One region of the Arthrobacter sp. StoSoilB13 genome, then DNA from elsewhere that is predicted to be linked to it. Evidence: riboswitches for the same ligand, from Rfam matches in the RefSeq annotation. Region 1 holds a riboswitch; the other holds the start of a gene.
The links. Region 1 has a riboswitch for S-adenosylmethionine ahead of LDP01_RS11665 (DUF1737 domain-containing protein). Riboswitches for the same ligand answer to the same signal wherever they lie in the genome.

Region 1 (7,482 bases):
CGCACCGGGCGTTTCGGCCGTGATCCGCGCTGCCACAGCGCGGGCGTTCTCCGGCGATTCGGAGGGCGCGCCCCAGTCTGTCAGCACCACGCGCGCACCATAGCTGTGGAGCGCGGCCAGCTTCTCCTGGGAGATGGTGTCGCCCGTAACCACCACCACGGGGTGCCCAGTCAGGCGCCCAATGAGCGCCAGCCCGATCCCGGTATTACCGGACGTGCTCTCCACAATGGTTGCGCCCGGCTGTAAGTCTCCTGAGCGCTCGGCCGCCCGGACCATGCTCAGCGCTGTACGGTCCTTTATGGATCCGCCCGGGTTCTCGGACTCAAGCTTGATGTGGATGGTGCTGCCCAATCCACGGCCCAGGGCTTCCAATTTGACCAGCGGAGTGTTGCCCACTTTATCCAGGACGGAGGCATCCAGGCCATCCGGCAGCCCTTCCGCCGCATGTGCGCCCTGTTTCCTGATTGCGGTACTCACGTGGTCCCCTCCCTTTGAGCCATAGGCGGCAATTCCAGCGCCACCACGTCACGCAATTCACGTCGGGCGCGCTCCACCAGGTCCGGAGCGGACGGCCGATCTGCCAGCACATCAGCCAGCCGGCCCGCGACGGCGCCGGCCCCCTTCCCAAGCGGTTGGGCGGCCCCCGCTTCGAACAACAGATACGACGCCGTCAGAGCCTCAATAGCAAGCAATTTCTCCAAGGGCCTCCAAGGACCTTTCAAGTTGCTGCAACGCCAGCGGCGCCAAAGTGGAGTGGTCCTCGACGTCGGCCGAGAGTGTGGGTGCCCCGAGCGTCGCCGGCGCTGCCAGGAACTTCAGTTCGGACAGCAGTCCTGCTGCGGAGTACCAGAGCAGCCCGGGCAACTCCTCCTGCACAAGCCCTGCGGCCGGTCCGGACCCGGAAACCGCATTCGACGACGACCCCTCCAGGTGCCTGGCGGCAGCCTCCAGATGCCTGGCCCGGATCACCCGTTGTGGCGGATACAGTTTGGCGATGCGCCGCTCGCTGGAGATCCCCACGTGCGCCAACGCAAGCCGCAGGCCCTCAAAGGAAAGAGCCAGCTGCATCGGTTGGAAGTTCCCTCCGGACACCATTTGCCCGCTTTCAATATCAACCAGGGGGTTGTCGCCACGCCCGTTGAGCTCCACGCTCAACGCAGCGCCGAGTTGTGAAACCAGGGAGCGAAAAGCGCCATGCGTCTGGGGCGCAGATCGGAATGACAAAGCGTCCTGGACCGAGACTTCGGGACGAACGTCCTCCAACCATCCGCCGCGCAAAAGGTAACGGACGGCGGCCGCCGAGTCCTTCTGTCCGTCCACCGCCTTGCCCGCTTGGATAGCCGGCGAAAACGGGCTGAGGTTCCCGCCGCCGTCGTACCTTGCAATGGCTTCAAGCGAGAGGGAAAGCGCGACGTCGGCGAGTTCCGCCAGCTGTTGCAGGCGCACCAAGGCGAGGGTGCCGGCCCCCACCGAGTAGGCGTTTGCGCTGACCAGGGCCAGGGCCTCACCGGGCGCGAGCCGCAGCGGCTGAAGACCGGCGTCGGCGAGCGCTTTCGCCCCGGGTACCAGGGTGCCGTTCGCGTCGATCGCTTCACCTTCACCGATGGCGACGGCGGCGACGGCGGCCAGCTGGGTGAGGTCCGAGGAGCCGACTGAGCCTTCGCGCGGGATGGCGGGAAGAACCCCACGGTTGAGCAGTTCCGCATAGAACCGGGCTGTCTCCGGCCGCACGCCGGAGCCGCCGCGGCTGAAGCCGATGAGCCGGGCGAGGATCACAGCGCGGGCGGAGGGCCGGTCCAGATGCGCGCCCACGCCGCTGTTGTGGTATCTGACTACTTGGATTTGATAGGCAAGAACCGATTTCTCCTCCACGGCCGTATCCCGTCCGGATCCGAGGAGGGTGTTCAGGCCGTAGATTCTCTGCCCTGAGGTCGCAGCGCGCTCCAGCACTTCGCGTGAGCGGCCGATCAAAGACAACGCATCATGGTTGAGTTTCACGTGAAACGCCGGATCCAAGGCAGCCTGCGCTACGCGCTCAGGGTCCACCGGCGATGTGCCGATCAAGAGGGTCCGGGGCTCGGAGGACATCGTCAGAAGTCCAGAAGATTCTGGCGGAAGCCACCGTCGCCGTAACTCTTCCTCAACAGGCCACGGCGGCGCAGTTCGGGAGTGAGCTTGTCCAAGACGCCGTGTACGGTGACGGGGTCCACGAAGCCGGAGAAGAGGAAGCCGTCGCCACCCACAGCCTCGCCGGTCCCCTCGAGATAGTCCGCGATTTCACCAACCGTGCCGATGATCGAATCGCCGGCGCCACCGCTGCGTGCCTGAAGGATCTGGCGCAGGGTAGACCCCGGAGGCGCCGCCTTGGCGAAGTGCTCCAAGGTGCCTTGGTTGCTGTTGGTGCTCAATTCGGGCAACGGCGCATCAAGGTCGAATTGCTTGAAGTCGATCACGGACAGGTAGGAGATCGAATTGAGCTGGCTGTCGATATCACGCTGGGTAAGCTCCCGGCGCTGGGCACGCAACTCCCCGGCCTCGGCCGATGAACCTACGACGGTGGGCTTCAGCACGAAAAGTACCTTGACGTCGTCGGGGTTCCTGCCCGCCTTGGCAGCCTCGGCACGGATGGAATCCCGGTAGGCCTTCATGCCGTCAACGCCACGGGCCAAGGCGATCGCCACGTCTGCATGCCCACCCGCGAACGCTTTGCCGCGGGGAGAAGCGCCGGGCCTGCACCAGTACGGGCTCCTCCGGCAGAGGTGCGGTGTTGAGGGGACCGCGGACCTTGAAGAAGTCACCCTGGTGGTTAATGGGGTGCACTTTGGTGTGGTCGGCGAATACGCCGGCCTCAACGTCCTCAAGGATGGCGTCCGGTTCCCAGCTCCGCCAAAGCCTCCGGACGACGTCGACGAATTCCTCCGCCTTCTCATACCGAAGGTCGTGTTCAATCTGCTGGTCCAAACCGTAATTCTGCGCGGCGAGGTCACTGCCGGAGGTTACGACGTTCCATCCCAACTGCCCCTCGGAGAAGTGCTGCAGCGTGGCCAGGAGGCGGGCCGCAGTGAAAGGCGGATAGAACGATGCGCTGACCGTCGGGACGATTCCAAGGTGCTCGGTTGCGGACAGGAGGTACGGCACCAGGGCCAAGGGATCATGTTTGGGCGCAAAGGAGGCGTGTGCCAGCGAGACCTCGGCAGTGCCGCCATAGGTATCGGGAACAGTAAGGGAGTCCTCGATGATGAAGAGGTCAAGGCCGGATTGCTCAAACGCGCGGACGGCGTCTTGATACAGGGCAGGCTTCTTCCAGTCGTAGCCCAGGCTGTAGCCGGGAGTTCCCCATCCCTGGACACCAAAACCGTGCCCCACGAACCATCCAAAATGCAGCATGGGCTTGAGTGTAGAGCTGCCTTGTCCGTTCACCGCGACCTGATTTCTTGCGAAGTTACAGGGGGTCGTACTGCGTCAATTATGCTCCCGGGGCGTCACATTTGGGCTGCTACTCCAGCACCGGCCGGTTACGCAACATGACGACCGCGTAACCGCTTGCAAGTGCGGGCCGCCGCCGCGGGATGTTACGTTTTTCTTGAGTAATGAGCACCAGCGCCAAGCCCTGACTTGCTGGTCGGCAACCCTCTCTCCGGCGGGGTGCCTCAGGTGACTACTCGGCGTATCGACACTTCGAACTGCAAGCGTGACTGAGGAGCACCAGCCAATGCCTGAACCCACTGAAGAAAAACTCTCCTACCGCCTGATTACAGGTCCGGATACCCGTGAATTCTGCGAGCGGATCACCACGGCCCTCGCCGACGGCTACGTGCTCCACGGCAGCCCGGCAGCCACGTTCAATGGCACGGATGTCATCGTGGCGCAGGCGGTCGTCCTGCCCGCTGCCATCGCCAACGCAGACGCCGCCGTCGCGAATGCTGTTGACCAGTTGGAGAACGACGACGACGAAGAAGCATTCGAGGGACACGCATGAGTTACGCAGGTGACCTGACCCCGCAGGACGCGTGGGCCAAGCTTGAAGAAGGCGCAATCCTGGTAGACGTCCGCACCGAGGCCGAGTGGGCCCACATCGGCATCCCGGACACCAAAGCCACAGAGAATGATCCCTTGTTCATTCAGTGGAACCTCGCCGGTGGCATTCCCAACTCCCGCTTCATCGAGGACCTGCAGCAGCAGGCACCCGAGGGTGAGGGCGTGGAACTCGTTTTCATCTGCCGCTCAGGCCAGCGCTCCATCTCGGCCGCCATCGCCGCGACGCAGGCCGGGTTCACCGCCTACAACGTGCTTGAGGGCTTCGAAGGTGACCCTGACCGTTACGGCGAACGGACCATCAACGGCTGGAAGAACCGCGGCCTGCCAACCAACCTGGGGAACGACTAAGTGACTTTCAATCCCGATGCCGCCAGCTGGAGCCCTGACACCCAGGCAGTACGCGGCGGCCTTGACCGTACCAACTTCCAGGAGACGTCCGAACCCGTTTTCCTGAACTCCGGCTTCGTCTACGAATCCGCTGCCGCCGCCGAACGCGCCTTCACCGGCGAGGACGAACGCTTCGTTTACTCCCGCTACGGCAACCCGTCCGTGGCCACGTTCCAGGAACGGTTGCGGTTGCTCGAAGGAACCGAGGCATGCTTCGCGACGGCGTCCGGCATGTCCGCGGTGTTCACCGCCTTGGGTGCCCTCCTGGCTGCCGGTGATCGCGTGGTTGCCGCCCGTTCCCTGTTCGGCTCGTGCTTCGTGATCCTCAACGAGATCCTGCCGCGCTGGGGCGTAGAGACCGTGTTTGTCGACGGTCCCGACCTCGACCAGTGGCGGGCTGCCCTCTCCGAACCGACCACTGCCGTGTTCTTCGAGTCGCCCTCGAACCCCATGCAGGAAATCGTGGACGTCGCCGCCGTCAGCGAGCTGGCGCATGCTGCGGGAGCGACCGTCGTCGTCGACAACGTCTTTGCCACTCCCTTGCTCCAGCGTTGCGGTGACCTGGGCGCGGACGTCATTGTGTACTCCGGAACCAAGCACATCGATGGCCAAGGGCGTGTCCTCGGCGGCGCAATCCTGGGCACCAAGGAATTCATCGACGGCCCGGTCAAGCAGTTGATGCGGCACACCGGACCTTCACTCTCCGCCTTCAATGCCTGGGTGTTGACCAAGGGCCTGGAGACGATCGGCCTGAGGGTGAACCACAGCTCGGCTTCTGCTTTGAAAATCGCGGAATGGCTCGAGCAGCAGCCTGCCATCAGCTGGGTCAAGTACCCCTTGCTGAAATCGCACCCTCAGTACGAGCTGGCGGCCAAGCAAATGAAGGCCGGCGGTACCGTGCTGACCTTCGAGTTGCTGCCCTCCTCCGGGCGTTCGGCCAAGGATGCCGCGTTTGCATTGCTGGACGGTCTGCGCGTCATCGACATCTCCAACAACCTGGGCGACTCCAAGTCCCTCATCACGCACCCGGCCACCACCACCCACCGGGCCATGGGGCCCGAAGGGCGTGCGGCCATTGGGCTGAGCGACGGCGTGGTCCGTTTGTCCGTTGGCCTGGAAGACGTGGACGATCTCATTTTGGATCTGGAGAAGGCCCTCAAACAGGTCTAACCTTGCTGCCATGAGCGGGAACCACCCCCGTCGCCGTGCCGGAGCAGTCATCGTTGCCGGTACGGCGGTGTGGTTTGCAGGGATCTCGCCTGTATCGCGTGTCTACATCACCCCTGATGCCGCTGAACGTCTTCGTATGCTTGAGGCCGGCCAGCGTGGCTGGGTGATCGGTCAGCACCTCGCTGCTGCTGGAACAGTCGCGGTGCCGGTGGGATACGCAGCCTTTGCCCGTCGTCTTCCGCGCGGACAGGCGAAGCGTTGGGCTGTTGCAGCCGCGGCAGCTTTACTGGCAGGTGCTCCGCTCTTTGTCTCCAGTTTGTCCCGCCGGGCCGCGGATCTGGAACGCTTTGCCTACGGCCGTGGATCGAATGCGCCCTTCCTTGCCTATTCCGGGCTCCACGTCCTTGCCCTGGCTGCGCTCGGTGGAAGCCTTCTTTCCTTGCCCACCAAACGGTGGATCGGAGTCACGGCCGCAGCCAGCGCGCCCATCTACGGCGCCATCCTTGTGGCGAAGAAGGACATCCCGCCGTTCGTGTTCTACCTCGTCGAGGGCTTGGCGGGGGCTTACCTGATGACGTGGGACGGGACTGACTCCGCAGTAGCCTAAGGCCTGCGGACCCTCGTCAGGATGGGCGCCGTCAGGTTGGGGGCCGGGTCCTTACGTGCATCTGCGGCAGCACCACGAATCGTCGCCTTCACCGCATGCCCAACCACCGCCCCCAAGGCCTCCCTGCTCGGCGGACTCCCTGGCGGATTCCGGGCGTCATGCTGCCGGTTGTTGAAACGCTCTGCTGCTTCGCGTTGCTCCCGGGCCCCGTTCCCGCGCTCAAGAACGTCCGCGATTCCGGCCTTCACCAACTCCAGTTCACCTTGGTCATCCAGGACCGGGCTCAGGTAATCCACCAAAGCCCAGACCACGTCCGCTGCCGGCTGGGGACGGAAGTCGCCAAAGTCCAGGAGGTCTCCCCGAAGTCCGGAATTGCTCGCTTGCCAACTCGCCATCCGGAGCAGGGCAGTCGGAACCGAGGCGGGCTCAACGCCGTCGAGCATTTCCAGGGAAGCAGTCTCAACCAATGCCCTCACAAGCACCGCAATCAAGGCTGCGTCCTCCGAACGGAGGCAGACGTCAGCCACCCTGACTTCCACAGTGGGATGGTTGCGGGAGATGCGGGCGTCGAAGTAGATCATGCCCTCATCAAGGAGAACCCCCGTGTCCAGGAGGCGTTGAACCATGCGCCGGTAGGCAGTCAACGAGCCAAAAACGGCAGAAGGCCCGGACGTTGGCCATCGGTTCCAGGCCTGGATCCGATAGCTCTCGAAACCCGTGGGCAACCCACGCCAGTACGGGGAATTGGCACTGATGGCCGTCAACACGGCAAGTTTGTCGCGGATGTGGTCGAGGACCACCACGCCCTCTTCAGGGGACTCCACTGCGGTGTGCACATGGAAACCGCAGGTCAGTTGCTCGTGGGCCGTCAACCCGAAGCGCTCAAGCATCACGGCGAAGCGGGGATCCGGGGTGGTATGGGTGTTCTTGGCCAGGGGCGAGGTAGCAATCGCGGCCACCCGGGCGTTGTGCTTCCTGGCGGCGTCATCGGCCATGGCACGTCCACGCCGGATCTGCTGGAGGAGCTCGGTGTAGGTATGGCACGGCCGGGTCTGGGTTTCGATCTGCTCCAGCTTCAGTTCGTGGCTGAGCCCCATCCCGGTTTCAGGCGCCGCTTCCGGCCCTGCGAGCAGAGCATCCGCGAGGGCCAGGGGCTCGCCCGTCACAGGATCGACGATGAGTAGCTCTTCCTCCACCCCGAAAGTCCGCATGGCACCAGTGTGCATCATGCGGCATCCGGGTTACAGCAACGCGGGGTCGCTTACGGCCCATGTCAGGGC
Region 2 (7,482 bases), on a different replicon from region 1:
ACACCACACCATCGCGATGATGGTCCTTGAAGCGCTGAACGTCCAGCACACCCTTGAGCCCCTGGTGCCCAAGCCCCTGCCGGTCCGCACCTGGCGCGAGGCCCGATCCTCGGATCTGGTGTGGGCCCGCGAGTACTTTGTTCCGTGGGTTATCCGCAGGTTGCGGCATCGATCCTCCGGTGACGGCATTACCCCCAAACGCCCGACGCCGGGACCGGTCTTCGGCCCCAACGGCACCATGCTGCCGCGCGGCTGAGCTGATGGGACTGCGGCCGGGAGGATTCGATGCAGCCTAACAATGTTGTCCCCCTGCGCCTGCGCCGTCAGCAGCTGCGGGCTCCCTACGGCGAAAACGTTGATGATGTTCTGCGCAACCTCCTGGCGGTGCAGTCGCAGGAATTTCCGTATGCCAGGTGGAGCCTCGCCCAAAGGGCGGTCGGGAGCACTGCCGATGAGGTGGAGCAGGCGGTGGCTGACGGCAGGATCCTCCGGACGCATATCCTGCGGCCGACGTGGCATTTTGTGCACCGTGACGACCTCGGCTGGTTGATGGGTTTGTCTGCAGATCGCCTTCATCAAGGCAACAAGGGCATGTACCGGCAGGCGGGAGTTGATGAGCACGCAGCCGCCCGCAGTGGGCACATCCTTGCCGAAGCGGTGGCCGGTGGAGCCCACAAAACACGCGAAGAACTAGCCGGAATACTGGAAAAGGCGGGGCTCCCCGGCAAAGGCCTTGGCTTCGTTTACCACCTCATGCACGCCGAGATCAGCAAAATCCTGGTGAGCGGCAGCCCGGTCCGTTCTGCAGGGGGTGCACTGAAACAGACATACGCCTTGTTCGAGGAACGTGTGCCCGACGGCAATACGTCCCTGATGGAGGACGGCGACCGCGAATGGGCCTTGGGCCAGCTGGCCCTGCGGTACTTCAGCAGCCGGGGACCTGCCACCATCAAGGACTGTGCCGCGTGGTCCGGACTGACCATCAAGGATGTACGGCTTGGCTTGCAGGTAGCTGAAGAGTCCGTTCCGGGCGCCTTGGCAACCGTGGCGGTCGACGGCTTGGACTTCTACTTGCCAGCAGAAGATGTGGAGGCACTTGCAGCGACTCCCCCACCAGGTGACGATGGGCCAGGACTTCCCCGTGTCGATCTCATCCAGTGCTACGACGAGTACGTGATGGGCTATTCACAATCGAGGCACTACCTCGGCGGCAGGGCGCCCTATTTCCCCGAGGGCGATGCTCCAATTCACGTGGTGTTGCTCGATGGCAGGTTGACCGGATGGTGGCGCCACAGCTTCTCGGGTGGGATCTGCGAACTCGACATCAGAATGAACAGGCCACTCACAACAGCCGAACAACAAGCTTTGGAGGCAGAAGTGGAACGCTACGGGAGGTTCCTGGGCATGGAGACAAAGCTGGTGTGAAACTGCGGGACTAAGCTGGGTTAAGACCTAGGAGGCCTGCACCGTGAACAATCTGATCTTCTGGATCATCGTCTGCTCGTGGCTGATTCCCATGGGGATACGCATGTACAACAAGTCCCGGGCGCGGCGGCTCCAGGACCGCAATTTCCCGGGCCCGAATTATCCGGGCCCCGGCTATCCCCCGCAGAATCTTCCGGGACCGGGTTACCCGCAGCCGAATTATCCGGGCTATCCCACGCAGCCCACCACCATCCGCCCTGCCGATGCCCCACCGCCGCCAGGACCGGCGTCGAACGCTTCTTCACCTACGTTTCCGAGCCACCGCGGCTCTGAGCAGCAAGGCTTCCGCGCGCGCAAGCTGGCCGAACTGGACCTCAAGTTCAGCAACGGCGAAATTGCCATGGAGGATTACATGAAGCAGCGCGGCGACATCATGAACGGCTGAGCCGGCTTAGGCGAAGAAGGCCTCGCGAAGCTGCTTCGATAGTTGGCCGATTTCGGTCAGGAAGCCATCGTGGCCGATGGGGGCCTCGATCACGTGGACGGGCACATTGCCTGGCAGGTTTTGCGCCAGTTCCACTGACTGGGCCGGAAAATAGAGGCGGTCGGAATCGACGGCTGCCACAAAGAATTCAGCAGTGGCGGCAGCCAAGGCTTCCTTCAAGGTGCCCCGGCCCCGTCTGATGTCGTGGGACATCAGCGCCTCGGTGATGGCGATGTAACTGTTCGCATCGAACCGGCGCACCAGCTTGGTGCCTTGGTGGTCGAGGTAGCTTTCCACTTGGTAGCGGCCACGCTCCCCCAGGACCGCAGCGGCCAGGGGCGTCTCCTGGTGCTGGGCTTCCCGGCCGAAGCGGACATCAAGCTCCAGCGCTGACCGGTACGTGATGTGCGCTATCCGTCGGGCCAGGGCAAGGCCTGCCTCAGGAGTTGGTCCACCGTAGTAATCGCCGTTGTTGAAGTTCGGGTCCTGGCGGATGGCGAGCGTCTGCGACTGGGCGAAAGCAATTTGCTCGGCTGTGCTGTAGGCGCCCACAGAAATAACCGCGCACCGCTGAACACGCTCAGGGAAGGTGACCGCCCACTCAAGTGCCCGCGCCCCACCCATGGAACCGCCAAGGACTGCGTGCCATGCCTTGATCCCCAAGGCATCCGCGAGCCGGGCTTCAGCCACCGTGCTGTCGCGCAAGGTGATCAGTGGGAAGCGGGATCCCCAGGGCCGTCCGTCCGGCGCCTCTGACGATGGGCCCGTGCTGCCGTAACAGCCGCCGACAATGTTGATGGAGATAACGAAGAACCGGTTGGTGTCGATCGTCGCGCCGGGACCAACGAGTTGCTCCCACCAGCCTTCCTCATCAGTAGCACCGCGGGCCACATGCGTGCTGCCCGTCAGTGCGTGCTGAACCAGGACTGCGTTGGACGCATCCGCATTCAACTGCCCCCAGGTTTCGTAGGCAAGCACAACATCCGGGAGAAAACCGCCGGCTTCAAGTTCCAGTGAACCTACGCCGGCGTACTTGACCGTCCCGTCTTCTTTGCCCGGTTTGGGGGGTGCTGTAGCAGTAATGGTCATTCCTTTGACACCTAACCTCGCGCTTGCCTGCCGCCTTGCGTGCGACAGGCCAGGTCTTCACCCGGGGCACCCCACCGCGGAGGAGGGTTGCCGGCCAGCAAGCCGGGGCTGTCGCTGGCACTCATGACCTAATACGTAGAGTCTAGGAAAAATACCGCTGTCTTGGCGAAGAATGTGACAGCTGTGTGACGGTTTGGCGCCGCTTCGTTCAGGAACACGCACCGCGAAGGGCCGCCCGGCGAATTTTCGACGGCGGGCGGCCGCTCCCCCAGCAGCGCGATTAAGCGCCTTTGGCAGCCCGGAAACCGGCCTCAAGATCAGCAATAATGTCGTCCACGTGCTCTATTCCCACGGAGAGGCGGACAAGGCCTGGATTCACGCCCGCAACCAGCTGCTGTTCGACCGTGAGCTGGCTGTGGGTAGTCGACGCCGGGTGGATAACCAGCGAGCGGACGTCACCGATGTTGGCAACATGGGAGTGCAACTCCAGGCCGTCCACGAATCGCTTGCCGGCCTCGACGCCACCCTTGATGTTGAATGCCACCACTGCACCGGTACCCCTTGGCCCGTACTTACGGCCGCGGTCGTACCAAGGGCTGGACGGCAGGCCCGCAAAGGCAACCGATTCGACGTCGTCATGGGCTTCCAGCCATTCAGCCACTTTGGTGGCGTTCGAGACGTGACGCTCGACGCGCAGGCTCAGGGTTTCCAGGGCCCCTGGGCGATGAGGAAGGCGTTGAACGGGGAAACCGCCGAACCCAGATCGCGCAGCAACTGCACGCGCGCCTTGAGAATGTAGGAGAGGTTGGCTCCGAGCGCGCCATCCTTGCCAAGGTCCCGGGCGTAAACGAGTCCGTTGTAGCTGGGGTCCGGAGTATTGAATCCGGGGAAGCGCTCCGGGTCCTTGCCGAAATCAAAGTTTCCGGAGTCCACGATCACGCCGGCGATCGCCGCGCCGTGGCCGCCCAGATACTTGGTAGCCGAGTGCACCACGATGTCCGCACCCCACTCGATGGGACGGATGAGGTAGGGGGTTGAGAGCGTGTTATCCACGATGAGCGGCACGCCAGCCTCGTGCGCGGCGCGTGAAACACCCTCGATGTCCAGCACGTCCTGGCGCGGATTGGACACAACCTCGCCGAAGAACAGCTTGGTGTTGGGCTGCACGGCGTCCCGCCACTGGTCCAGGTTGTCCGGATCCTGCACGAACGTCACGGAGATGCCGAACTTCTTCAGAGTGTGCGCCAGCAGGTTGTAAGTGCCACCGTAGAGGCTGGGGCTCGCGACGACATGGTCTCCGGCCTCGGCAATGTTCAGGATAGCGAAGGTTTCCGCGGCCTGCCCTGAGCTAAGGAGCAACGCGCCCAGCCCGCCTTCGAGGCTGGCGATCCGCTGCTCCACGGCATCTTGTGTTGGGTTGCCGATACGCGTGTAGATCGGGGCGAGCTCGGCCAGTGCAAAGCGGTTGGCTGCGCTCTCTGCGCTCGGGAAAACGAAGGACGTGGTCTGGTAGATCGGAAGCGACCGCGCTCCCGTGGCAGAGTCAGGCTCCTGCCCTGCGTGGATCTGGCGGGTTTCGAAAGACCATCCTTGGGACATTGGGTTCTCCTCTTCGTGGCGCGCGGGTTTGCCGTTGATCGCTGTAGGCGTGGGCTGGGGCCAGTCTAGGAAGCGCCCGGGTACTTGGACAGCTTTGTGACGAAGGCAGTATTTTTCAGTCTTTACGCGACCCGGCGTGAAGCGTTCCGACGGCGCACAATAACATCCCATGTTAGTAAGGCTTCCCTTAGCTGAGACCCCGATCACAAAGTGCCAAGATGAAGCCATGCGCATGGATCACGTCTCTTACGCTTGTGAACGAGATGGCCTTTTGGCCACCACCGAACGAATTTCCGCAGCTCTGGGAGTGGACGCAGTCCGGGGCGGAGTGCACCCGCGCTTCGGTACCCGGAACATGATCATTCCCTTGGCGGATAACAAATACCTGGAAGTCGTAGAGGTCCTGGACCACCCTGCTTCCGACAAGGCACCCTTTGGCCAGGCAGTCCGCGCACGCTCGGCGGCTGGCGGCGGTTGGATGGGCTGGTGCGTCGCCGTTGACGACCTCGCCCCCTTCGAGGAACGCCTCGGCCGGTCCGCAGTTCCGGGCAACCGCAAGTTCCCGGATGGCCGCGAACTCGTATGGCAGCAGATCGGCATTCTCGGCTTGATCGCCGATCCCCAGGTGCCTTACCTGCTCAAGTGGGAGGGCGATCCCTCACTGCACCCGTCCAAGGTCTATGAGAGTGACGTCAAGATGTCCAGCCTCACCATTGCAGGCTCGGCGGAACGCGTTACCGAATGGCTGGGCGAGCCCGTAGAGAAGCCGCTTGAGGACGTCGCTGTCCAGTGGATGGCCCCGCACGGTACGCCTGGCATCATGTCCGTCACTTTCGAAACCGCATCCGGCGCCGTCACTATCTGACGCACACCTTCCCTGGGGCCTGGTCCCCTCCAGTCCAGCATGTTGGGTCACAGGTCCAGTGTGTCCGGTCAAGCTTCGGCCGCCATCAGCGGGTGCCAACGACGTCACCCACCGATGGCGGCCGAATTTCTCTTTAACGGTGCCCTGGTTAAGGGTCCCCTGCCTTCAAGGCTGTCTAGCCCAGGCCCTATCGCCTTGCCGAAGAGGCTGAAGCCAACGAACGCGACGATGTCCAGCAGCGCATGCGCAATGACCAAAGGCATCACCCGCTTCGTCTTGGTATAGATCCAGGCGAAGACCAAGCCCATGGCGAAGTTGCCGATGAACGGCCCGAAGCCTTGATACAAGTGGTAGCTGCCGCGAAGGGCCGCGCTCACGACAATGGCCAGCGGCGTGCTCCAACCGAATTTTCCGAAACGGTCCATGAGGTATCCCACGACGATCACTTCCTCAACGATCGCGTGGCGAATCGCGGAGAGAATCAACACAGGCACTGTCCACCAGTAAGCCTCCAGGCCGCTGGGCACAATGGCGGTGGTGATTCCCAGGGCACGGCCGGCCGCGTACAAGCCAAGTGACGGGATGCCAATGACTGCTGCGAGTCCCAATCCGTGTAAAAGGTCCTTGCCGGGGCGTGCGAAGTTGAACCCCAGCCGGGCAAGGCCACTTGCGCCTTCCCGCCCACCCTGGGCATGCGATGACAGGAAATAGAACACTAGGACCACCGGCACCAAAGCGAAGACAATGTCCAGTAGTTGATACGTGAGGTCGAAGTACTCGCGGGTGCTTTGGGACCTGTTAAGAGTGGAGGTTGCCTCGGACAGCGGCGCCCGCGTCATCTTGTCCAGGAGCTGCACCACGGAATACACAGCTGATTGGCCCAAAGACAGGCCCAGTACGATGAGTACTTCGGCGCGCAGGCGGCGGCGGGAAGCAAGGAGCATGTACCTATCTTGCCTGCAGTTCCTGCCACTTTGCCGTGAACTGTGCACGTTCCCGCTCCATCCGTAGGCAGACCCTATGCTTGGTGGGATGAGTGCCCCAGGGAGAATCTTCATGATCCGGCACGGCCAGTCCGCCGCCAATGCCGACACGTCAATCTACAACCGTGTGCCGGACTACCGCATTCCGCTGACCAAACGTGGAATTGAACAGGCGAGGATAGCTGGTGAGGCCCTCCGGCAGAAGCTCGACGGCGAGCAGGTCTGCGTTTATGTGTCCCCCTATTTGCGGGCATACCAGACTCTTGAGGCGTTGGACCTGGGACCGCTGATCGAGCGCGTCATCGAAGAACCGAGGCTGCGTGAGCAGGACTGGGCCAATTTTCAGATTGCCGGGGAAATCGAGGACCAGAAAGAGTTGCGCAACCTTTACGGCCACTTCTTCTACAGGTTCCGTGAAGGCGAGTCAGGCTCGGACGTCTACGACCGCGTGTCCTCATTCATGGAGACCCTTTACCGCCATTGGGAAAAGCCGACGTATGCCCCAAATACCCTCATGGTCACCCACGGACTGACCATGAGGCTGTTCTGCATGCGCTGGTTCCACTGGACTGTTGAGTATTTCGAATCGCTGAACAACCCGGACAATGCCGAACTCCGAACGTTGGTAAGGACCGACGACGGACAGTACAGCCTGGACAAACCGTTCAGCCAGTGGGTGCCAAGGGATGTTGACGATTCAGTGCTTCACGCGCCGAGAATGCGTTTCTAGCGGGAACGGTTGGTTGCAGGACCGGTTAGTTGGCAGGTGCGACGATAACTTCCGTGCCCTTGGCTTCAAACGCGGCCTTATCTTCAGCGCTGATCCCGGCGTCCGTGATGAGGTGCCGGAAGTCATACCCGGCCATGGCCGCAAAGGAGCGGCGGCCTACTTTCGAGGAGTCAGCCACCACGTAGGATTCGGTGGCCCGGCGCGCCATGACGGTGTTCACCATTGCTTCGCCTTCATCGGTGATCGTGGGGCCGAGGTCCGGGTCAACACCGTTGACCCCGATGAACGCAATGTCCAGGGCAACCTT

Region 2: linked by a shared signal. The riboswitch ahead of metX (homoserine O-acetyltransferase MetX) and the one ahead of LDP01_RS11665 (DUF1737 domain-containing protein) in region 1 are both predicted to bind S-adenosylmethionine.

The regions. Positions count from the first base shown of each region.
Region 1 covers NZ_AP024647.1:2,478,678-2,486,159, forward strand. Annotated here, with positions in the region: gene LDP01_RS11645 (PLP-dependent cysteine synthase family protein) at 1-477, opposite strand, end outside; gene LDP01_RS11650 (hypothetical protein) at 474-701, opposite strand; gene LDP01_RS11655 (aromatic amino acid ammonia-lyase) at 679-2,088, opposite strand; gene LDP01_RS23425 (LLM class oxidoreductase) at 2,091-2,681, opposite strand; gene LDP01_RS23430 (LLM class flavin-dependent oxidoreductase) at 2,653-3,387, opposite strand; SAM riboswitch class IV at 3,587-3,698, shown strand; gene LDP01_RS11665 (DUF1737 domain-containing protein) at 3,713-3,979, shown strand; gene LDP01_RS11670 (rhodanese-like domain-containing protein) at 3,976-4,386, shown strand; gene LDP01_RS11675 (O-succinylhomoserine sulfhydrylase) at 4,387-5,595, shown strand; gene LDP01_RS11680 (hypothetical protein) at 5,606-6,202, shown strand; gene LDP01_RS11685 (glutamate--cysteine ligase 2) at 6,199-7,413, opposite strand.
Region 2 covers NZ_AP024648.1:1,164,982-1,172,463, reverse strand. Annotated here, with positions in the region: gene LDP01_RS17610 (SGNH/GDSL hydrolase family protein) at 1-256, shown strand, start outside; gene LDP01_RS17605 (winged helix DNA-binding domain-containing protein) at 286-1,425, shown strand; gene LDP01_RS17600 (hypothetical protein) at 1,469-1,870, shown strand; gene metX (homoserine O-acetyltransferase MetX) at 1,877-2,998, opposite strand; SAM riboswitch class IV at 3,013-3,127, opposite strand; partial or broken gene LDP01_RS17590 (bifunctional o-acetylhomoserine/o-acetylserine sulfhydrylase) at 3,279-4,597, opposite strand; gene LDP01_RS17585 (VOC family protein) at 4,824-5,462, shown strand; gene LDP01_RS17580 (CPBP family intramembrane glutamic endopeptidase) at 5,567-6,406, opposite strand; gene LDP01_RS17575 (histidine phosphatase family protein) at 6,519-7,175, shown strand; gene LDP01_RS17570 (DeoR/GlpR family DNA-binding transcription regulator) at 7,201-7,482, opposite strand, start outside.